DNA from 4 places in the Pseudomonas sp. ZL2 genome. Region 2 is predicted to be linked to each of the others. Evidence: predicted binding sites of a transcription regulator. Region 2 holds the regulator's gene; each other region holds the start of a gene.

The links. The regulator FliA, encoded in region 2, starts transcription of late flagellar genes. The targets are predictions, from matches to a motif close to CTAAAGTTTNNNNNNNNNNNGCCGNTAA.
Region 1: motA (flagellar motor stator protein MotA) is a predicted target of FliA. The motif match lies at 4,206-4,233, and genes of this name have one in related genera.
Region 3: ABM562_RS16920 (methyl-accepting chemotaxis protein) is a predicted target of FliA. The motif match lies at 3,160-3,187, and genes of this name have one in related genera.
Region 4: ABM562_RS24400 (flagellar protein MotY) is a predicted target of FliA. The motif match lies at 3,510-3,537, and genes of this name have one in related genera.

Annotation. Positions count from the first base shown of each region.
Region 1 is NZ_JBGOGX010000001.1:175,567-181,484, reverse strand. It holds gene serB (phosphoserine phosphatase SerB) at 1-802, shown strand, start outside; gene asd (archaetidylserine decarboxylase) at 903-1,766, opposite strand; gene ABM562_RS00805 (rhodanese-like domain-containing protein) at 1,776-2,585, opposite strand; gene ABM562_RS00800 (HDOD domain-containing protein) at 2,632-4,167, opposite strand; gene motA (flagellar motor stator protein MotA) at 4,299-5,150, shown strand; gene motB (flagellar motor protein MotB) at 5,154-5,918, shown strand, end outside.
Region 2 is NZ_JBGOGX010000051.1:13,935-19,852, forward strand. It holds gene flhA (flagellar biosynthesis protein FlhA) at 1-386, shown strand, start outside; gene flhF (flagellar biosynthesis protein FlhF) at 398-1,708, shown strand; gene fleN (flagellar synthesis regulator FleN) at 1,829-2,662, shown strand; gene fliA (RNA polymerase sigma factor FliA) at 2,659-3,399, shown strand; gene ABM562_RS23445 (chemotaxis response regulator CheY) at 3,503-3,877, shown strand; gene ABM562_RS23450 (protein phosphatase CheZ) at 3,897-4,685, shown strand; gene ABM562_RS23455 (chemotaxis protein CheA) at 4,698-5,918, shown strand, end outside.
Region 3 is NZ_JBGOGX010000023.1:77,146-83,063, reverse strand. It holds gene ABM562_RS16925 (ABC transporter substrate-binding protein) at 1-818, opposite strand, end outside; gene ABM562_RS16920 (methyl-accepting chemotaxis protein) at 972-3,119, opposite strand; gene ABM562_RS16915 (Na+/H+ antiporter family protein) at 3,389-4,708, shown strand; gene ABM562_RS16910 (FecR family protein) at 4,735-5,739, opposite strand.
Region 4 is NZ_JBGOGX010000053.1:35,192-41,109, forward strand. It holds gene ABM562_RS24385 (response regulator transcription factor) at 1-121, opposite strand, end outside; gene ABM562_RS24390 (hypothetical protein) at 561-1,112, shown strand; gene ABM562_RS24395 (argininosuccinate synthase) at 1,173-2,390, opposite strand; gene ABM562_RS24400 (flagellar protein MotY) at 2,520-3,473, opposite strand; gene pyrC (dihydroorotase) at 3,604-4,650, shown strand; gene rnt (ribonuclease T) at 4,707-5,318, shown strand; gene ABM562_RS24415 (peroxiredoxin) at 5,438-5,918, opposite strand, start outside.

The DNA.
Region 1 (5,918 bases), on a different contig from region 2:
GGATACGCCGGCTGAGCAGAGCAAGGGCTGCATCGAGTTCTCGGTACGTGGCGAGCCGGCTGATCCGCAGGCCCTGCGCGCCGAGTTCCTCAGCGTCGCCCAGGAACTGAACGTCGACATCGCCTTCCAGCAGGATTCGCTGTTCCGTCGCAACCGCCGCCTGGCGGTGTTCGACATGGACTCGACGTTGATCGAAGCTGAAGTCATTGACGAGCTGGCCAAGGCCGCCGGTGTAGGCGAGCAGGTTTCCGAAATCACCGAGCGGGCCATGCGCGGCGAGCTGGATTTCCGTGCCAGCTTCAAGGAGCGCCTGGCGCTGCTCAAGGGTCTGGACGTTGGCGTACTGGACGAGATCGGTGCTTCGCTGCGCCTGACCGAAGGCGCCGAGACGCTGTTCGCCGAGCTCAAGCGCCTGGGCTACAAGACGGCCATCCTCTCCGGCGGCTTCACCTATTTTGCCAAGCAACTGCAAGCCAAGCTGGGCATCGATTATGTGTTCGCCAACGAGCTGGAAGTGGTCGATGGCAAGGTAACGGGTGTGGCGGTCGAGCCGATCGTCGATGCCCAGCGCAAGGCCGACCTGCTTGGCGAGCTGGCGCGCAAGGAAGGCCTGCAGATGGAGCAGACCATTGCCGTCGGTGACGGCGCCAACGACCTGCCGATGCTGGCGATTGCCGGCCTGGGCGTGGCTTTCCGGGCCAAGCCGCTGGTCAAGCAGTCGGCCAAGCAGGCGATCTCGACCCTCGGCCTGGATGGTGTGCTGTACCTGTTGGGTTTCCGGGATCGCGACGGTCGCGTCTGACGGACCAGGCGTCACCGATGTGGTTTTACCGGCCTCATCGCGGGGCAAGCCCGCTCCCACAGGTATGAAAAAGCCCGCATTGATGCGGGCTTTTTCATTTTCAGGCTTGTGCCGGCAGTGCCAGGCGCTGGCCCATGCTCACCGCCGAGCCGGCGCCAAGTTCTTCGGCCCACTTCACTTGCTCTGGCCCGAACAGCACGACAGCAGTCGAACCCAGCTTGAAACGGCCCAGTTCGGCGCCTTTTTCCAGATGGATCGGCGCACGGCTGGCTTCGTCGTAGCGCACGGTTTTCAGTTCACGCTTGGGTGGCGTGACCAGCCCAGCCCAGACGGTTTCGATCGAGGCGACGATCATCGCGCCCACCAGCACCACGGCCATCGGCCCGCGTTCGGTATCGAACAGGCAGACGACTCGCTCGTTGCGGGCGAACAGTTCCGGAACGTTTTCGGCAGTGGTCTGGTTGACCGAGAACAGCCGGCCCGGCACGTAGATCATCTCGCGCAGGGTGCCGGCCAGCGGCATGTGCACGCGGTGGTAGTCCTTGGGCGACAGGTAGATGGTAGCGAACTCGCCACCCATGAACGGCGCGGCATTGGCAGGGTCGCCGCCCAGCAGTTCCAGGGCGCTGAAGCTGTGGCCCTTGGCCTGGAAGATGCGGCCGTGCTCGATCGGGCCGAGCTGGCTGACGGCACCGTCGGCCGGGCAGAGGATCGCCCCCGGGGTTTCGTCCAACGGACGCGCACCCGGCTTGAGGGCACGGGTGAAGAAGGCGTTGAAGTGCTCGTAGGCAGTGACGTCTTCGACCAGGGCCTGGGACATGTCCACCTGGTAGCGCTTGGCGAACCAGCTGGTGAAGGCGTTCTTGAACCAGCGCACGCGGCATTCGGCGATGCAGCCGGCCAGGCGCGAGAGCAGGTGGTGAGGCAGCAGGTACTGGCTGATGATGAACAAGCGGGATTTCATTAGGTTTCCTTAAACTTCGACAGGGGTGTCGGGGTGGTTGCCCCATTCGCCCCAGGATCCGGCATAGGCTTTGACCCGAGGGTAGCCCAGATGCTTGGCCACCAGGTAGGTAAAGCCGGAACGGTGATGAGTCTGGCAGTGGGTGACCACTTCCTTGTCTTTGCTGATGCCGAGCTGTTCGAGGATCTCGGGCATGTCCTTGCGGATGCGCAGGGCATCGTTCATGTCCATGCCGGCGGTCCACTCGAAATTGACTGCGCCGGGAATGTGCCCGCCCTTGGCAGCCAGGACTTTCTCGCCCCGGTACTCAGCCGGGCTGCGCGCGTCCCAGATCGCCAGGTCGGCGGCGCCGAGGCGGCTTTGCAGGTATTCGCGGGTGGCCGTTGGCTCTTCGTGCAGGGTCAGGTTGAGCGTGCCGCTGGCATTGGCCGGTACTTCAGTGCTGAGGGTGCTCGCCGGCCACGCCTGAGCGCCACCGTTGAGGTAGTGGTAACGGCAATGACCGATGACATCCAGCAACCAGATGAAGCGCCCGGCCCAGCCGCCGCCTTCGTCGTCATAGACCACGTAGACCGCATTGGCGTTATGGCCGAGCTCGGCAAACAGTTTTTCCAGGTCGGCCTTGGCCGGCAACAGGCCCGGCGCTGGAGGCTGGCCCAGTTGCGTGCGCTTCGGGTCGACGAAGCGTGCACCGGGAATATGCCCGCTGGCGTAGCGGTTAACGCTGGTCAGGTCGACCAGGATCAGCTCTGGCGCATCCAGCCGGGCTTGCAGGTCAGCCGGCTCGATTACCAGGGGCAAGCCAGAAAAGTCAGTCATCCAGAGTCTCCAGAGCGGAACAGAGGGGGCGATTGTAGCGCATGGCTCAGGCGCTGCGGTTGCTGAAGGCGGTCAGGGCCCGCTCGATACATTGCGCAGTTTTGCCGAAGGCTTGCACGCTGACGTCCGCCAATGGCTTGCCGCCCTGGTCGGCGACCAGCAGCATCACCCCCCGGCCATTGCTCGACAATGAGCGCAGCAACAGGTGCTCGCTGCGAAACAGTGCGCGCAGGCTGGTCGGCAGCAGGGCCGAGAACTGGGCGTGGTTTTCCGGGGTCAGGCGCAGTTGCGCCGATTTGCTCAACAAGCGTTGCAGCAATTTGCTCTGGTCAATGGGCAGCACCAGGCTGGCGGCATCTGCCGGCACGCCGGCAATCTGATGGACCCGCAACTGGCTCTGGGTCTTGTCGGTCATCAGTAGCATCACCCGCTGCATGCCGCAGGCGATCAGGGCGTCGCGGGCAAGGGTGGTCAGGTGGATGGCATTGCTGAACGGGCTGGGCTCGGCCAGCAACTCGCCGCAGAGCTTGCGCCAGATACCCAGGGCTTGAGCCGAAGGGGGCGCAGGGGCGATCTGACCTTGGTGCAGGCGTTGCTGATGCCAAGGCCAGAGCAGGGATTCGGCCGGGTGGAACAGGCCTGGGCAGGCGTGATGACGGGCGCTGATCGCGGCTTGTTGGTGCACCAGTTGCTGCACGTCGTCCAGCGGAGTTTGCAGGTAAAGGCTGGTGAGCAATTGCCAGCGCTGCACGTGCGGATTGGTCCAGCCCACCTGCGCGGCCAGGGCCAGGCCGTTGGCCAGTAGCACGGTATTGGCCGGCTGATTGAACCAGCGGCGCAAGCTCGGCTGATCGTCGAGGCGCTGTTGCTGGTGCAGGCTGTCCTGGTCACGGGCGATGAGGATCGCCTGGGCCAGTAACCGGCGCTCTTCCTGGAGCAAATGGTAACCGCGTGTTACCCAATCCGGCAGGCGCCAGTGTTCGGCCAGGGCCTTGCACAGGCTCATGACCCGGACGCCGAACAGCTCTATTTCCACCCTGGGTGCCGATTCGCCCCTATGCACCACGCGCAGCTCCCACTCATCAAGGAGCTTGGGATGAGTCAGCGCCAGCGGCCACAGCGGCGAGAGGAACAACAGGCTGCCCCAGTGAATCTCTTGCCACAGGCGCGCCAGGCGGCTGGCGAACAGGCCGTTGGCTTGCTGGCTGGCATGCTGGCTGACAACCTGCAACTGACGCAGGGTTGGCGCAATCTCGCCCTCGGGCATGGCCGGCAGGCGTTCCAGCAACTCCGCCGTGCGCGCCAGGCCCAGGCGGTTGAGCGCGACCTCCAGGCTCTCGGCTGCCTCGCCGGTGCTGGTATTGCTGTGGTGGTTGGCCTCACGCATGACACTGAGCACCAGTGCCGGGCTGTCCTGCATCAGTTCGGCGATGTCGCGCAACGAGCGGCGGCTATCGCCGATGGCGATTTTTACCCGCTCGTAACTGGCCAGCGGAACTGGCAAGCGTACGCTGTCGAGGAGCTTGACCCAGGCATCGAGTGTTTTTGGTGTTTGACTTGGCACGATGGTTTCAATAGGCATGCTGGAGGTAGGCCGAACTGGCTTTTCGCCTTGACTGACTATAGTCTGGCGCAGTTCTGCCGATAAGTAGAAGAAGAGTTTTTTTAACTTCCGCTCACGACCCTGACCACGACAGTAAGTGCTTTCTATCTATGGCTAAAATTATCGGCATCATCGTCGTATTCGCGAGTGTGCTCGGCGGATATGTACTTTCCCACGGCAAGATTGCGGCCCTGATCCAGCCTTTCGAAGTGCTGATTATCGGTGGCGCTGCATTCGGTGCGTTCCTCCAGGCCAACCCTGGCTACATGACCATGCATGTAGTCAAGAAGTCGCTGAAGATGTTCGGCACGCGTTTTACCCACACCTTCTATATCGAGGTGTTGGGCCTGGTCTACGAGATTCTCAACAAATCCCGTCGCGAAGGCATGATGGCGATCGAAGCCGATATCGAAGACGCCGCTGCCAGCCCGATTTTCGCCAAGTATCCGGCGGTACTGGGTGATGAACGCATGACCGCGTTCATCTGTGACTACCTGCGCATCATGTCCACCGGCAACATGGCCCCGCACGAGCTTGAGGGCCTGTTCGACATGGAACTGCTGAGCATGAAGGAAGAACTCGAGCACCCGTCCCATGCCGTCAACGGCATCGCCGACGGCATGCCGGGTTTCGGTATCGTTGCCGCGGTACTGGGGATCGTGGTGACCATGGCCTCGCTGGGCGATGGCGACCAGAAGTCCATCGGCCTGCACGTCGGTGCAGCGCTGGTCGGTACCTTCTTCGGTATTCTCGCCGCGTACGGTTTCTTCGGCCCGCTGGCCACGTCCTTGCGCCATGACGCCAAGGAAGAGCTGAACGTCTATGAGGCGATCAAGGCCTCGCTGGTGGCTTCGGCCTCGGGCATGCCGCCATCGCTGGCCGTGGAATTCGGGCGCAAGGTGCTTTTCCCTGCCCACCGCCCGAGCTTCGCCGAGCTGGAACAAGCAGTTCGCGGTCGCTAAGCCATGGAAAATAATCAGCCCATTATCGTCAAGCGCATCAAGCGCTTTGGCGACGGCCACCACGGTGGCGCCTGGAAGATTGCCTTCGCCGACTTTGCCACGGCGATGATGGCGTTCTTCCTGGTGCTGTGGCTGCTGTCGACGGCCACGCCCGAGCAGAAGATTGCCATTGCCGGCTATTTCAAGGACCCGATCGGTTTCTCCGAAAGCGGTACACCCTACATCATCGATCTGGGCGGTTCGCCCCAACTCGCCCCGGAAAAGACCATTAACCCGGAAGTGAAGTCCGAGCCAACCCCTGACACCAGCCTGCAGCTGGACCAGGACAAGGTCGAGAGCATGGCCGAGCAGGTCGAGCGCGAGCGCCTGGAGTTGCTGCTGCAGGAGCTGCAGAACAAGGTCGAAGAGAACCCGCAGCTGCAGAAGTTCAAGGACCAGATTCTCTTCGAGATCACCCAGGACGGGCTGCGCATCCAGATCATGGACGCCGAGAACCGGCCGATGTTCGACCTTGGCAGTGCGCGCTTGCAGCCGTACTTCGAGGACATCCTGCTGGCGATGGCCGATACCATCAAGGCGGTGCCGAACAAGATCAGCATCAGTGGCCATACCGATGCCAAGCCGTACGCCGGTACTGGTGACTTCGGCAACTGGGAGCTGTCGGCCAACCGCGCCAACGCGGCCCGTCGCGCGCTGGTCGCCGGTGGCTACCCGGATACCCAGGTGGCGCGGGTGGTGGGCTATGCATCGTCGTCGTTGTTCGACCGG
Region 2 (5,918 bases):
CGCTGGTGGCGGTGGTGCGCGTCGGATTGTGTCGCGCCATCGTGCAAAGCATTGTCGGCGTTGAGTCCGAGCTGCCTGTGATCACCCTTGAGCCAAGATTGGAACAGATTTTGCTCAATAGTTTGCAAAGGGCTGGGCAAGGCCAGGAAGACGGTGTTCTTCTTGAGCCGAGCATGGCCGAAAAGCTTCAGCGTTCGTTGATCGAAGCCGCCCAGCGTCAGGAGATGCAAGGGCAGCCGGCGATCCTCCTGGTCGCAGGACCGGTACGAGCCATGCTGTCGCGCTTCGGTCGCCTGGCTGTACCGAATTTGCATGTTTTGGCGTATCAGGAAATACCTGACAACAAGCAAGTTACCATCGTCGCCACAGTGGGCCCGAACGGCTGAGGTAGTGGGTTATGCAAGTTAAGCGTTTTTTCGCCGCCGATATGCGTCAGGCCATGAAGCTGGTTCGCGATGAGCTGGGGGCCGAGGCCGCCATCATCGGTAATCGCCGGATTGCTGGTGGTGTCGAGCTGACGGCTGCGCTGGACTACAAGCTGTCCGCCCTGGCGCCGCGGGTGCCGAATGTCGAGCTCGAAGACGAGCTGCGCAAGACCCAGTCGCGCATCGTCACCGCGCAGGCCGAACTGAGCAGCCGCAGCGACAGCGAAGACGCCAACCGCCAGCTGTTTGCCGGCCTGCCGCTGACCGCCTCCGAGCCGCTGGTCGATCCGCAGGTCGAAGCGCCGGTGACGACTGCTGCGCCGGCCGCCGCACCCATTGATCCGCGCCTGTTCGACTCGATGCGCTCGGAACTGTCGGGGCTGCGTGAGCTGCTCGAAGTCCAGCTCGGCTCGCTGGCCTGGAGCCAGCTGCAGGGCAACAAGCCGCAGCAGGCCAACCTCTGGCGCCGCCTGCAGCGCATCGGCCTGTCTGGTCCGATTGCCCGTGAGCTGCTTGACCTGACCACCGAAATCGAAGAGCCACGCCATGCCTGGCGCATGCTCCTGGCGCATCTTGCGCGCATGATTCAGGTGCCGGAAATCGAACCGATTGAAGAAGGCGGTGTCATTGCCATGGTCGGTCCGGCAGGCATGGGCAAGACCACCACCCTGGCCAAGCTCGCCGCGCGTTACGTGCTCAAGTACGGCGCACAGAACCTGGCCCTGGTGAGCATGGACAGCTTCCGTATCGGCGCCCAGGAGCAGCTCAAGACCCTGGGGCGGATCCTCAACGTGTCGGTTACTCACGTAGACCCGGGCCAGTCGTTGGCCCAGGCCCTCGACCCGCTGCTGCGCAAGCGCGTGGTGCTGATCGATACCGCCGGCCTGCAGGCCAGCGACCCGGCGCTGCGCATGCAACTGGAAACCCTTGCCGGGCGCGGGATTCAGGCCAAGAATTACCTGGTGCTGGCAACCACCAGCCAGAAGCAGGTGCTCACCGCCGCCTATCACAGCTACAAACGTTGTGGTCTGGCCGGTTGCATCCTGACCAAGCTAGATGAAACCGCCAGCCTCGGCGAGGTGTTGAGCCTGGCAATCAGTCACGAACTGCCGGTGGCCTATCTTACCGATGGCCCGCGCATTCCTGACGACCTGCATCTGCCGCGCCGGCACCAGTTGGTCAGCCGCGCAGTGAGCGTGCAGGTGCAGGACGAGCCCAGCGAAGAGGCCATGGCCGACATGTTCGCTGATCTCTACCACAGCTCCGGCAAACGCGTGGGCTGAGGTGAACTTGAATACGTTGCAAAGTACCTACATCAATGGTCTGCCAGGCATTTTTCAGGTGTTGAAAGCGCAGCCCAGTCATGTGGCCTCGGTCTAAGTAAGACAAGGTAAAGAACAAACATGGGTAGCATGCATCCCGTACAGGTGATCGCCGTGACCGGCGGCAAAGGTGGCGTTGGCAAGACTAACGTGTCAGTGAACCTGTCATTGGCGCTGGCTGAGCTTGGCCGTCGGGTCATGCTGCTGGACGCCGATCTGGGCCTGGCCAACGTTGACGTGCTGCTGGGCCTGACGCCCAAGCGCACCCTGGCCGACGTCATCGAGGGCCGTTGCGAGCTGCGCGATGTGCTGCTGCAAGGCCCCGGTGGTGTGCGCATCGTGCCGGCGGCCTCGGGCACGCAAAGCATGGTGCACCTGGCTCCAGCCCAGCACGCCGGCCTGATCCAGGCTTTCAGCGAGATCGGCGACAACCTCGATGTGCTGGTGATCGACACCGCTGCGGGTATCGGTGACTCGGTAGTCAGTTTTGTCCGCGCCGCCCAGGAAGTGCTGCTGGTGGTGTGCGACGAGCCCACCTCGATCACCGACGCCTACGCGCTGATCAAGTTGCTCAACCGCGATTACGGCATGAACCGCTTTCGCGTCCTGGCGAACATGGCCCAGAGCCCTCAGGAAGGGCGCAACCTGTTCGCCAAGTTGACCAAGGTCACTGATCGCTTCCTCGATGTCGCCTTACAATACGTCGGTGCGGTGCCTTACGACGAATGTGTGCGCAAGGCGGTGCAGAAGCAGCGAGCGGTCTATGAAGCCTTTCCGCGTTCCAAGTGCGCGCTGGCATTCAAGGCCATTGCCCAGAAGGTCGATACCTGGCCGCTGCCTGCCAACCCACGGGGTCACCTGGAGTTTTTTGTCGAGCGCCTGGTGCAACCGACGAGCGCGGGTCCGGTGCTATGAACGCCAGCGGTTATCGGATGTACAGCAAGGCCTCGCGTGATGCCCAGTACGAGTTGATCGAGCGTTATGCGCCGCTGGTCAAGCGCATCGCCTACCACTTGCTGGCGCGTTTGCCGGCCAGTGTGCAGGTGGAGGACCTGATCCAGGCCGGAATGATCGGCCTGCTCGAAGTCTCCAACAAGTACGACGCGAGCAAGGGTGCGAGCTTCGAGACCTATGCCGGTATCCGCATCCGCGGCGCCATGCTCGATGAAGTGCGCAAGGGCGACTGGGCGCCGCGTTCGGTACACCGCAATACCCGCATGGTCAGTGACGCGATTCGAGCAATTGAAGCAAAAACCGGCCGTGACGCTAAAGATCACGAGGTTGCTGCCGAACTTCAATTGAGTCTCGATGATTATTACGGGATTTTGAATGACACCCTCGGCAGCCGCCTGTTCAGTTTCGACGACCTGCTGCAGGACGGCGAACATGAAGGGCTGCACGAGGACGGTGCCAGTGCCCAGCTCGAGCCTTCGCGCGATCTGGAAGACGAGCGTTTTCAGGCAGCCTTGGCCGATGCCATCGCCAACCTGCCGGAACGCGAGCGTCTGGTCCTGGCGCTGTACTACGACGAAGAACTCAACCTCAAGGAGATCGGTGAGGTCCTGGGGGTGAGTGAGTCGCGTGTCAGCCAGTTGCACAGCCAGTGCGCGGCACGTTTGCGTGGTCGCCTGGGGGAATGGCGGGCGCGTTGAACACCGGTTCGATGCAGTCGTGAAATGTAATGCCGAATTGATTGAATGCGCGTTCCGCGCTGAACGCGTTAAAGACTGCTTGGAGGTCTAATTGAACAAAGACATGAAAATCCTCATCGTGGACGACTTTTCGACGATGCGGCGGATCATCAAGAACCTGTTGCGTGATCTGGGCTTTACCAACACCCAGGAAGCCGACGACGGCAACACCGCGCTGCCAATGCTTGAAAGCGGTCATTTCGACTTTTTGGTGACCGACTGGAACATGCCCGGCATGTCCGGTATCGACCTGCTGCGCAAAGTGCGTGCCGACGAGCGCCTGAAACACCTGCCGGTGCTGATGGTGACTGCCGAAGCCAAGCGCGAGCAGATCATCGAAGCTGCCCAGGCCGGGGTCAACGGCTACGTGGTCAAGCCATTTACCGCCCAGGTGCTGAAAGAAAAGATCGAAAAGATCTTCGAGCGCGTCAATAGCTGAGGTACGCCACGGGGGCGCTATGGAGCAAACACAATCATCCTTGGGCGAGTTTGAGTCGACACTCAAGAAACACGCCAAGGAACTGGTCGACAGCCTGGAACGAGGCAAGTTCGGCGATGCGGTGCAACTGATCCATCAGCTGAACCAGACCCGTGACCTAGGCCTGTACCAGGAAGTCGGCAAACTCACCCGCGAGTTGCACAGCGCGATCGTCAGCTTCCAGATCGACCCGCACATGCCGCAGGCCGAGGAAGTGTCGCAGATTACCGATGCCACCGAACGCCTGTCCTACGTGGTCAAGCTGACCGAGGGCGCGGCCAACCGCACCATGGACCTGGTCGAAGCCAGCACGCCGGTACTCAATGAATTGAGCGACGAGGCCAAGGCGTTGAGCGTCGACTGGCAGCGTTTCATGCGCCGCGAAGTGGCGGCACCGGAATTCCGTGAGCTGGCCAAGCGTGTCGACAGTTTCCTGACACGCAGCGAGGAGGGCAGCCGCAAGGTCGCCGGGCACCTCAATGACATCCTTCTGGCTCAGGACTACCAAGACCTGACCGGCCAGGTGATCAAGCGCGTCACGACGCTGGTTACCGAAGTAGAAAGCAATCTGCTCAAGCTCGTGCTGATGGCAAGCCAGGTCGACCGCTTTGCCGGTATCGAACATGACCACCAGCAGCTGCGCGCTGAAAAAGATCAAGAAAAACATCCGACTCGGGGTGAAGGTCCGCAGATTCATGCCGATAAGCGTGAAGACGTCGTGTCCGGTCAGGACGATGTCGACGATCTGCTGTCCAGTCTGGGTTTTTAGGGAGCACGTTTAATGAGCTTCGGCGCCGATGAAGAAATCCTTCAGGATTTCCTGGTAGAAGCCGGCGAAATTCTTGAGCAACTGTCCGAGCAACTGGTCGAGCTGGAAAGCCGTCCGGATGATGCCGATTTGCTCAATGCAATTTTTCGCGGTTTTCACACTGTAAAAGGGGGCGCCGGCTTCCTCCAGCTCAACGAGCTGGTGGAGTGCTGCCATATCGCCGAAAACGTGTTCGACATCCTGCGCAAGGGTGCCCGGCGCGTTGATGCCGAACTGATGGACGTGGTCCTGGAAGCCCTGGACACGGTCAACAGCATGTTCGGCCAGGTGCGCGAGCGCACCGATATCACCCCGGCCACCCCTGAGCTGCTGGCGGCGCTGTCGCGCCTGGCCGAGCCTGCCGGGGAAGACGAGGTTGCTGCACCTGAACCGGAGGTGGTTGAAACGCCAGCGGCCGAGGCCGAAGCGGATATCACCGATACCGAATTCGAACAGCTGCTCGATTCGCTCAATGCGGTCAAGGCCGAAGCCGAGGCCCAGGTGACCGAGCCGGCCAGTGACGAAATCACCGACGCCGAGTTCGAGTCGCTGCTCGACCAGTTGCACGGCAAGGGCCAGTTCGCCGCCGACAGCCTCGGTGCCGCAGCTGAAGCGCCCGTTGCAGCCGCCGCAGGCGGTGACGCCAGTGGTGACATCACCGACGATGAGTTCGAAGCACTGCTCGATCAGTTGCACGGCAAGGGTAACTTTGCCGTCGATGCACTGCCGGGCGCCGCGAGTGCACCTGCCGAGGCCGTTGCGCCTGCGGCAGGCGGCGATCATATCTCCGAGCACGAGTTCGAAGCGCTGCTCGACGAGCTGCACGGCAAGGGCAAGTTCGTCCCGGATGCCGTTGTCACTGCAGCGCCTGCCGCCACCGCAGCGCCAGCCAAAGCTGCGGTCAAGCCTGCGCCGGCACCTGCCGCCAAGGCCGCTGCTCCTGCCGCCGCGCCCGCCCCGGCGGCAAAGGCTGCGGCAGCGGCGCCTGCGCGCCAGGCCGCACCGGCTGCCGAGAAGCACCCGGCCAGCGAAACCGAGACCACCGTACGGGTCGATACCGCACGTCTCGACGAGATCATGAACATGGTCGGCGAGCTGGTGCTGGTGCGTAACCGCCTGGTGCGCCTGGGCCTGAACAGTGGCGATGAGGCCATGTCCAAGGCTGTGTCGAACCTCGACGTGGTGACGGCCGAC
Region 3 (5,918 bases), on a different contig from region 2:
AAGAACTCGACCAGTTCCGGATAATCCTTTTTGAATGGCGCCGAAACACCAATGGACAATTTTGCCGGCAGTGAACGCGTGCCTTGCGGGTGCGGATGGCTGGCGTCGGTCAGGGTCTGCCAGGCCTCGGCATTGAACGGCGGTTCCTCAAGGCGTACCAGGTCGAAACGCCCCATCAGCGGGGTAGGGCTCCAGTAGTAGAACAGCACCGGTTTGCCACGGCGTATGGCCGAGGTGATTTCGGCATCGAGTGCGGCGCCCGAGCCACTGCGAAAGTTCACGTAGTCATTGTGCAGGCCGTAGGCCTTGAGCTTCTGGCTGTTGACGGTCTCGGAAGTCCAGCCGCTGGGGCTGTTGAGGAAGCGGCCCTTGTCGGGGGATTCGGGGTCCTTGAACACGGCCTTGTACTGTTTGAGGTCGGCCACCGAGCGCAGATTCGGCGCCAGATCCTTGATCACGTACGCCGGCACATACCAGCCCTCATCGGCATTCTTCACCGTATCGCCGATGCTGAACACCTGGCCGGCCTGCTCGGCCTTGATCCAGGCGGGGCTGCGACCGGCCCATTCTTCGCCGATGACCTGGATGTCGTTACGGGCCAGGGCCACTTCCATGCTCACGGTGCTGCCGGGCAGGGTGTCGGTGGGGTAGCCGTAGCCTTTCTCGACGATCAGCCGCAGGATCTCGGTGGTGAGGCTGCCGCTTTCCCAGGTGATGTCACCGAAGTGGATGGGCGTGGAGTTGTCGGCGGCGTGGCTGGAGGGTATCAGAGCCAGCGCAAGGAGAGCGCTGGCCAGCAGGGTAGTGATCGGCTTCATTGTGCCTCGCTCGCAGGGTAGGGAGTCTGGCAAGTGTAGTAGAGGAGAGCCGGCAGGTTTTTGTGGGAGCTGGCTTGCCAGCGATGAGGCCTGCATGAGGCTCCACCAGCGAGCGCTTTGCGCTCGATCGCTGGCAAGCCAGCTCCCACGGGGTTACACCCGGAACTGATCCATCAGCCCCTGCTGCTGGTTGGCCAGGCTGTTGAGCGACTGGCTGACCCGCGCCGATTCGTTGGCCTGTTCCGACAGCGACTCGGTGACGTCACGAATGGTCGCCACGTTGCTGTTGATCTCTTCGGCCACCGCGCTCTGCTCTTCGGCGGCGCTGGCGATCTGCAGGTTCATGTCGCTGATCACCGTGACCGCATCGCCGATCTGCTGCAGGGCCGTGACCGCCTGGCTGACCTGCTCGACGCTGCCCTGGGCCTGGCGATGGCTGCTGTCCATGGCGCCGACCACTTCACGGGTACCGGCCTGCAGCTGTTCGATGACCTGGCGGGTTTCTTCCACCGATTCCTGGGTGCGGCGGGCCAGGTTGCGGACCTCGTCGGCCACCACGGCAAAACCACGACCGGCTTCACCGGCACGGGCGGCTTCGATGGCGGCGTTGAGGGCCAGCAGGTTGGTCTGCTCGGCGATCGAGCGGATCACTTCCAGCACCGAACCGATCTTCTCGCTGTTCTCGGCCAAACCTTCGACCTGGCCCATGGCGGTACTCATGTCGGCGGCCAGGGTGTCGATGCTGCTGGTGGTGCGGTCGATCACGGCCAGGCCCTGGCGGGTGGCCTGGTCGGCGTCACGGGCTGCCTGGGCGGCTTGCGCTGCGCTGCGGGCGACGTCCTGGGCGGTGGCGCTCATTTCATGGGAGGCGGTGGCCACCTGGTCAACCTGGCGATACTGCTGCTCCATGCCGGCACTGGTCTGGGTGGCAATGGCCGAGGACTGATCGGCAGTGTCACGGGCGGCCTGGACCGAGCGTTTGACTTCGGCAATGGTCGGCTGCAGCTTGTCGAGGAAGCGGTTGAACCAGCCGGCCAGCTCACCCAGTTCATCGCGCTTGTCGTAGGTCAGGCGGCGGGTCAGGTCGCCTTCGCCGCTGGCGATGTCCTTGAGCATGGCCGCGACGCCGAGGATCGGCCGGGTCACGGTGCGCGCCATCAGCCAGATTAGCAGCAGGCCGACGATAGCCGCCAGCAGGCCCAGGCCCAGCTCCATCAGGGTGCCGCTGGTGTTGCGCTGGTCGAGCTCTTGCTTGAGGGCTTCGGCCGGGCCGGTCAGGGCGCTTTCCGGCACATCGAGCAGCACGCCCCAGGGTTTGCCGCCGGGGATCGGCGCGAACGAGGCCAGCACTTTCAGGCGCTGGTTGTGGTGGATGCTGTGCAGCGGAGTGCTATCGCCGAGCAAGCGGATCAGCTCGGCGCCTTTTTCCATGTCGACCTGGTCAAAGCGCTGGGCCAGCTTGCTGGCGTCCGGGCTGTAACCGGCCAGCAGGCCCACGGGGCTGAGAATGCCGACCTGGGTCTGGCCCTGGTAAAGGTTGCGGCTGGCCTGTTGGCTCATGGCCTGCAGGCTGTTGAGGTTGATGTCGATGGACAGGGTGGCGATGACCTTGTCGGCCGCCATCAGCGGGAACACGATGCTGGTCATCAGCACCTGCTGGCCGTTGATTTCATAGAAGTAGGGCTCGATCACACAGACCTTGCGGGTCGTGCGCGGGCACACCGACCAGGTGTTGGCCGGCTCGCCGCTGGGGCCGATGCTGGTGTCGTTCATGTCGCGCTCAGGCAGCGCCATTGAGGTCAACTGGCCCGGGGTCGGTTGCGACCAGTACAGGGCAAAGCGGCCTTTCTCGTTGCTGCCCAGTTCTTTCTGGTCGACGAACAGCGAGTCCTTGTTGTCCAGCGCGTTAGGCTCGAACACCAGCGACAGGCCGAGCAGGTCGGGGTTGGCCTGCAGCGCGGCGCGCACCTGGCGGGTCATGTCTTCGCGCAGGTCGAAGGCATCGAGGAAGCGCTTCTCGGCCTGCTCGCGAAGGAACAGTACCTGGCGGGAGAAGCCGGCACCGTACTGGTAGGCATCCATGAACTGGCGACGGATGTTCAAGGCCTGGACTTCACCCTGGGACTCGATGCGTCCCTGGGCCGCTTCAGTGAGCATCTGCATGCTGCTGGCCTTGACCAGTTGCGTGCTGTGCTCCATGCGGTACAGCGAGAGTCCCACCAGCAGGGTAACGATGCCGGCCAGGCACAGGCCGGCCAGCAGGGTGATCTTCCACTGAATGGAAAGTTGTCTGAACGACATGGCGAAGTCCTTTGATCCTGAAAGATTGAGGCTGCCGACTATATCGGCTGCGATGCCGTTTTCTTTATTCAAACGTTCAATTGAAATGCGTCGTTTTCGGTCACGGAAGCGACTGATTGTCGCAGGCGCGAAATCCCGTTTTTTTGACAAGCGCGGGGGTCTGCTTCAGAGTGTGCGCCCTCCATAAAAATACCTGTCGTTCGGCCACTGCTCCCGAGCAGTCTGTCGCCGGATCGGTCGCTTTTTGTCTGGTTTCTAGAGGTCACAGAATGAATGCAGTAATTGCCGCGGTCGGCATCATGCTGGTATTGAGCCTGTCCCGCGTGCATGTGGTGATTGCCCTGATCGTGGGTGCCCTGGCGGGTGGGCTGGTCGGCGGCCTGGGCATCGAAGGCACGCTCAAGGCCTTCAACGGCGGGCTGGGTGGCGGTGCCACGGTGGCGTTGTCCTATGCTCTGCTCGGCGCCTTCGCCGTGGCCATCGCCAAGTCGGGCATGGCCCATGCCCTGGCTGATCGTGCCTTGGCCATGATCGACCGGCAGGGGCACAGCAACGGCGGCAAGGTCAAATGGCTGCTGATCGGCCTGCTGTTGGTGGTGGCAATTTCGTCGCAGAACATCCTGCCGATCCATATCGCCTTCATTCCGTTGCTGGTGCCGCCGCTGCTGTATGTGCTGACCAAGCTGCAGATCGACCGGCGCTTGGTGGCCTGTGTGATGACCTTCGGCCTGATCACCCCGTACATCTTCCTGCCGGTGGGCTTTGGCAACATATTTCTCAACCAGATCCTGCTGGGCAGTGTCAGCCGCAGCGGCGTGGATGTCAGTGGCGTCAACGTCACCCATGCCATGGCCATCCCGGCGGCGGGCATGCTCTTCGGTTTGCTGGTGGCGGTGTTCATCAGTTATCGCAAGAAGCGCGTGTATGACCTGGAGAAAATCGAGCAGGTCGAGCAGGTGGCCGTGAGCTACAACCCGCTGACCCTGCTGGTAGCGGGCTTCGCCATTGCGGCGGCGTTCATCATCCAGTTGTGGCTGGACTCGATGATCATCGGCGCCATGGCCGGCTTTCTGATCTTCTCGGTGTCGGGCATCGTGCGCTGGAAAGACACCGACGACCTGTTCACCGAAGGCATGAAGATGATGGCCATGATCGGCTTCATCATGATCGCCGCCTCGGGCTTTGCCGAGGTGATGAAAGCCACTGGTGAGGTCAAGACCCTGGTCGAGGCCTCGGCGGCCTGGATCAATCACAGTAAAGGCATCGGTGCACTGCTGATGCTGCTGGTGGGGCTGCTGGTGACCATGGGCATCGGTTCGTCGTTCTCCACCGTGCCGATCCTGGCGGCGATCTTCGTGCCGCTGTGCGTGCAACTGGGCTTCGATCCCGTAGCGACCGTGTGCATCGTCGGTACTGCCGGTGCCCTGGGCGACGCCGGTTCACCCGCGTCGGATTCGACCCTGGGGCCGACCTCGGGCCTGAACGTCGACGGTCAGCACCACCATATCTGGGACACTGTGGTACCGACCTTCATCCACTACAATCTGCCGTTGCTGGCGTTCGGTTGGCTGGCGGCGATGATGCTCTAGGGCTGCGCAGGGGCTGAGCGCAAGGCTCAGCCTTTGGCGGGTGGCGGCGAGATGCGGTTAAGCACCATGTTGCCGCTCTTGTTCTGGGTCAGGTACACCGGCAACACCTTGGGCAGGGTACTGACCAGACGCTTGATCTCGCTGGTGTTGTAGATGCCGCTGATGCGAATGCTACCGGTGCTGGTGTCAGCCAGTTGCAGGGGTTTGTCCAGGTAGCGGTTGATCATCGGCAGGGCCTGGGCCAGGCTCTGGTTGTCAAGGATCAGCTTGCCATTGCGCCAGGCCAGGCTGTTGTCCTGGCTGTAGGTCTGATCCAGATGCGGTTCGTAATCACCCGCCCGGTAGCTGGCCTGCATGCCCGGGCCAAGGCGGTAGCTGCTGTCGCTGGCCTTGCCGTCACTGCTGACCAATACCGAACCTTCCACCAGGGTCACCTTGACCTGATCGTCATACTTCCACACGTTGAACTGGGTGCCGGTGACCCGGGTCCAGCCATTGGCCGCGTGCACCACGAAGGGATGCTGACTGTCGTGGCTGACCTTGAAGAAGGCTTCGCCCTTGATCAGCGTGACCCGACGCTCGTCCTTGTAATTGGTGAAACGCAGTTCGGTGTTGAGGTTGAGTTCGACTTCGCTGCCGTCGCTGAGCACTACGCGGCTCAGATGCTCACTGCTTTCCAGGTATTGATAGCTGTTGGGCAGCCAGCCTTGCTCCCAACCGATCCAGGCGCCAGCCGGCAGGGTCACCAGGGCGATGGCTGCGGCCGTGGCGAATCGCTGCCAGGTGCCGCGGCGGCGCTGAGGCAGGGGCACGACGTTGTCGGGGAAGGTGCGGGGCAGATGGTCGGCGGTCTGCCAGATGTCCACCATCGCCTGGTATTCCTGCAGGTGCAACGGATGAGCCGTCAGCCATTGCTCGAACGCCAGCCGCTCGGCGGCGGTGCAGTCTTCAGCTTGCAAGCGCAGGCACCACTGCGCAGCGGCATCGGTGATGGCATCATGTTCGGCGGCGCTGAGACTGGTGTGGTTCATTGAAACTCCCGGTTTTGTCCATTCTACCTTGCAGGGTAGGTGGCCGAGAACCGAGATAATGGCGAATGACTATCAGTTGTAGGTTTTTTTACCGCCAAAACCCCGTAAAACCACGGATTTGACAATGATTGCTTACAAAATCACGGACGAAAGGTAGGCCTGCGCCACCGGGCAGCAGC
Region 4 (5,918 bases), on a different contig from region 2:
GCTGCAACGCGTCCACGCCGTTATCCGTCTCCGCAATGACTTCATAACCATGCCGCTCCATCAACATGCGTACAGCCAGGCGAATGACCGGATGATCATCCACGATCAGGACTTTATTCATGGGCAAATCCAATTGTTCGCTGTTCTATTTTTTGAGTCCGCACAATAGCCTAGTTACATGACATATTGTATTGCGCCATTAACCAGCAATTGCATACAAGGACACTGCCTACAGCCTTAAAAGAATTATCCTACAAAGCACCTAAATAACGACACTTTGCAAAATAGCATTGGAGCACACGCACAACGCCTCCAACACTTATTGGATAAAGGTAGCACCAGATATAGAAACCACCTATGAAACTTAGCTTAATTACCTGAAGGAAATGTCCTATAGGCTTGTTTGATAAAAACAAAATCCCCCAGCAACGAAATACCGCCCTACGTAACCCGGGATATATTGCCAAGCCGTGAAATGCGCCACGCTGTCCGAATACCGTCGGACATGCTAAACCCTGCTCTCACACCGCAGTGCAATCGCTGAACGCAAGGGGAGCTGTATGAGTAAAGCCGAGCCGAAAAGCCCACTGACGATCATTGCCATTTTCGCGGGCATCATCGAAGCGTCGGCACTGGCCTCTTTGCCATTTCTGGGCGAGGATAGCCAGAGTACCTACACTTGGTTCCTGGTGGGATTCCCGTTCTTCCTCACGGTGTTGTTCTTTCTTACCTTGAACTTCAACTATAAATCCCTTTACTCACCCGACATTAGCGAGCCGGCGCCCGGCACAATCACCGGCCCTGCTCCGGTGGTCAGGCCCATGTATATACCCGCCTTGCCTGAAACATCCGCAACCGAGGATCTCCGCGCAAGTTCAGCGAGCATACAAGCTGAAACAATTAACGCAACGCACATGCTTCCGGATATTTCCGAGCAAAGTACAGTGATCATCACCCTGCGCGGGCCTGCAGCAACTCACCTGATGAAATACTTTGCCCTACAGGCACTCCAACCCTCGCGGCTGCCGTGTAATAAATGGATTCTGTACAACCTCGACACCGGGGCGCAAACCACTCTGCAGACTCAATCATCGAGCGAAACCCAGCCTTGAGTGCAACCTGCAGCTGAAAAAAACCCCGGCAAGCCGGGGTTCTTTCACAGGCAGCAATGATCAGATCAGGGTCCGACCCTTGTTGGCCGCAATGCGCATGCGCAGGGCGTTGAGCTTGATGAAGCCCGCTGCGTCTGCCTGATTGTACGCGCCGCCATCTTCTTCGAAGGTGGCGATGTTGGCGTCGAACAGCGAGTCGTCCGACTTGCGGCCGGTGACGATGACGTTGCCCTTGTACAGCTTCAGGCGTACCACACCGTTCACGTTGACCTGCGAAGCGTCGATCATCTGTTGCAGCATCAGACGCTCCGGGCTCCACCAGTAACCGGTGTAGATCAAGCTGGCGTACTTGACCATCAGCTCATCCTTCAGGTGAGCGACTTCGCGGTCCAGGGTGATCGACTCGATCGCCCGGTGGGCGCGCAGCATGATGGTGCCGCCTGGGGTTTCGTAGCAGCCGCGCGACTTCATGCCGACGTAACGGTTCTCGACGATGTCCAGACGACCGATGCCGTTCTCGCCGCCGATGCGGTTGAGGGTGGCCAGTACGGTGGCTGGCGACATTTCAACGCCGTCCAGGGCAACGATGTCGCCGTTGCGGTAGGTCAGTTCCAGGTAGGTCGGAACGTCCGGGGCGTTTTCTGGCGACTTGGTCCAGCGCCACATGTCTTCTTCGTGCTCGGTCCAGGTATCCTCCAGTACACCACCCTCGTAGGAGATGTGCAGCAGGTTGGCGTCCATCGAGTACGGCGACTTCTTCTTGCCGTGACGCTCGATCGGGATACCGTGCTTCTCGGCGTAGTCCATCAGTTTTTCACGGGACAGCAGGTCCCACTCACGCCATGGCGCAATGACCTTGACGCCTGGCTTGAGCGCGTAGGCACCCAGCTCGAAACGTACCTGGTCGTTGCCCTTGCCGGTCGCACCATGGGAGATGGCATCGGCGCCGGTCTCGTTGGCGATTTCGATCAGGCGCTTGGCGATCAGCGGACGAGCGATGGAAGTACCCAGCAGGTACTCGCCTTCGTAGACGGTGTTGGCGCGGAACATCGGGAACACGAAGTCGCGTACGAATTCCTCGCGCAGGTCATCGATGTAGATTTCCTTGACGCCCATGGCCTGAGCCTTGGCGCGGGCCGGCTCGACCTCTTCGCCCTGTCCCAGGTCAGCGGTGAAGGTCACCACTTCACAGTTGTAGGTATCCTGCAGCCACTTGAGAATCACCGAAGTATCAAGGCCGCCGGAATACGCCAGTACGACCTTTTTTACGTCCGCCATGCCATCACTCCACGGGGTTGTACGGAAAGCCGTCGATTCTACCGGCCTTGCGACAAAATTTACAGTGGGGCGACAGCTTGTGACGACAAAGCGACAGGAACTGTCGAGAGCGCGACGGACGGTCGCAGCTCAGGACTTGCTTGCGGGCTTGACAGTATCGGCTGCGGCAGCAGGCGTGGCCGGCGGTTTGGCTGCCGGCTCAACGGGTTTTGCTACCGTTTTTTCGACAGGCGTCACCCGATCGAGCTGAATGTTCACCCGCCGGTTGCGCGCGCGGTTGGCCGCGGTGTTGTTGCGCGCCAGCGGATAGCGCTCACCATGAAAGCGCACGGTGATCTGCTCTTCGGGAACGCCGTGGGCCTTGAGGTACTCCATCACCGCCAGCGCCCGGCGCCGCGACAGATCGCGGTTGGTCAGGCGGTTGCCGCTGTTGTCGGAGTGGCCGTCGAGCTCGACGTGGTTGACCGTCGGGTCGGCCTTGAGGAAGTCGAGGATCACGTCCAGGCGTACCCGGGCATCGGCATCCAGGTCAATACCACCGCCCGGAAAGCCGACCCGCGCCTGGCGCACCTGGTCATAGTTCATCGGCAGGAGTTTCGCCGCGCAGGCCTGATAATCTCCGTAGGCCTTGTTGAACTTGACCGGCAACACCCGCACTTCCATGGTCCGCCCGGCTTCACCGGCAGCGTTGCGCACCACGGTGCTGCGTCCATCGAGCAAACCGTTGATAAGGCGGCTGGCCTGGCCCTGGGAGCTGGTAAAAAGCACACCGCTGCGGGCCATGCGCACCGCGCCCAGGTTGATATCGCCCCGCCCGGGCTGCCACGGCGCAGCCGCCGCCAGCAGAGTGGCGGAGCCGGCACCCAGTACATTGCTGCTTGAACGCAGCTGGAAAGTCGGCTGTTCACCGGCACGGCGGACAAACTCGCCGCTACCGAAATCGGCAATGGGTTGAACCAGCCGACATTCGAACTGATCGCCTTCGACCTTCCACTCGATGTTCTCCAGACGGGTCTGGAAGGTGAGTGCCATGGCGGGCATGCTGGCAAACACACTGAGCAGGGCTAGATAACGCTGGCGCACGGGCGGCTCCACAGATTTTCACGGTATACCTGCACGCTATCGGTCGGTCGCGGCAAAACTTGATAGCGAGTGCTCGTAACCGGCTTTTCCGGTAGCATTCACCTTGAGTTCGACCCGCCTGGAATCCCCAATGTCCGACCGCCTGACCCTCCTGCGTCCCGACGACTGGCACATCCATCTTCGTGATGGCGCTGTATTGCCGCATACCGTCGGCGACGTTGCGCGCACCTTTGCCCGCGCAATCATCATGCCCAACCTGGTACCACCGGTGCGCAACGCCGCCGAAGCCGGTGCCTACCGCGAGCGCATCCTCGCCGCACGCCCTGCCGGCAGCCGTTTCGAGCCGCTGATGGTGCTGTACCTCACCGACCGCACCCAGCCCGAGGAAATCCGCGCGGCCAAGGCCACCGGCTTCGTCCACGCCGCCAAGCTCTATCCGGCTGGCGCGACGACCAACTCTGACTCCGGTGTAACCAGCGTCGACAAGATCTTCCCGGTGCTCGAAGCCATGGCCGAGGTCGGCATGCCACTGCTGGTGCACGGTGAAGTGACCCGCAGCGAAATCGACGTGTTCGACCGCGAAAAGCTGTTCATCGACGAACACCTGCGCCGCGTGGTCGAGCGCTTCCCGACCCTCAAGGTAGTGTTCGAACACATCACCACCAGCGACGCCGTGCAGTTCGTCAACGAGGCCCCGGCCAACGTTGGCGCGACCATCACTGCCCAGCACCTGCTGTACAACCGCAACCACATGCTGGTGGGCGGAATTCGTCCGCACTTCTATTGCCTGCCGATCCTCAAGCGCAATACCCACCAGGTGGCCTTGCTGGACGCCGCCACCAGCGGTAGCAGCAAGTTCTTTCTCGGCACCGACTCGGCTCCGCACGCCCAGCACGCCAAGGAAGCCGCCTGTGGCTGTGCCGGTTGCTACACCGCCTATGCCGCGATCGAGATGTACGCCGAAGCGTTCGAACAACGCAATGCGCTGGACAAGCTCGAAGGCTTCGCCAGCCTGCACGGCCCGGCCTTCTACGGCCTGCCGGTAAACACCGATAGCATTACCCTGGTCCGCGACAGCTGGACCGCCCCAAGCAGCTTGCCGTTCGGCGAGCAGACCGTTATCCCGCTGCGCGCCGGTGAGCAACTGCGCTGGCGCCTGCTGGAGGAAACTGCGTGAGCGAAGATCAGTACGAAGACGACCAGGAAGGTCATGGCGGCGGTTCGCGCCACCCAATGGCTGAACGCTTTCGCGGTTACCTGCCAGTAGTTGTCGATGTTGAGACCGGCGGTTTCAACAGCGCAACCGACGCCCTGCTGGAGATCGCCGCGGTCACCATCGGCATGGACGAAAAAGGCTTCCTGTTTCCGGAACACACCTATTTCTTCCGCGTCGAGCCGTTCGAAGGCGCCAACATCGAACAGGCTGCCCTGGAGTTCACCGGGATCAAGCTCGACCACCCGCTGCGCATGGCGGTCAGCGAGGAGTCGGCCCTGACCGACATCTTCCGTGGCGTGCGCAAGGCGCTGAAGGCCAATGGCTGCAAACGGGCGATCCTGGTCGGCCACAACAGCAGCTTCGACCTGGGCTTCCTCAATGCCGCCGTGGCCCGCCACGACATGAAGCGCAACCCGTTTCATCCGTTCTCGAGCTTCGACACCGCCACCCTGGCCGGCCTTGCCTATGGCCAGACCGTACTGGCGCGGGCCTGCCAGAGCGCCGACATCGACTTCGATGGCCGTGAGGCGCACTCGGCGCGTTACGACACCGAGAAGACCGCCGAGCTGTTCTGCGGCATCGTCAACCGCTGGAAAGAAATGGGCGGCTGGCAGGACTTCAACGACTGATGTTGGAGCGGGCTTGCCTCGCGATGCGATATAGCATGCAGAATGCTATCGCGGGGCAAGCCCGCTCCTTCAGGCATAAAAAAACCGGCCATCAAGGCCGGTTTTTTTATGCCTGGCAATTACAGCTTGCCAGCGTTCTCGCTCAGGTAAGCAGCAACGCCTTCTGGCGAAGCGGTCATGCCCTTGTCGCCTTTTTTCCAGTTGGCAGGGCAGACTTCGCCGTGCTCTTCGTGGAATTGCAGGGCGTCGACCAGACGCAGCAGCTCGTCCATGTTGCGGCCCAGCGGCAGGTCGTTGACGATCTGCGAGCGAACAACGCCCTTGTCGTCGATCAGGAAAGCACCACGGAAAGCTACGCCGCCTTCGGACTCTACGTCGTAGGCCTTGGCGATGTCGTGCTTCATGTCGGCAGCCATGATGTACTGGACCTGACCGATGCCGCCGGCATTGATCGGGGTGTTGCGCCAGGCGTTGTGGGTGAAGTGCGAGTCGATCGACACGGCGATCACTTCAACGTTGCGCGCCTTGAATTCGGCCATGCGGTGGTCCAGGGCGATCAGCTCGGACGGGCAGACGAAGGTGAAGTCCAGCGGGTAGAAG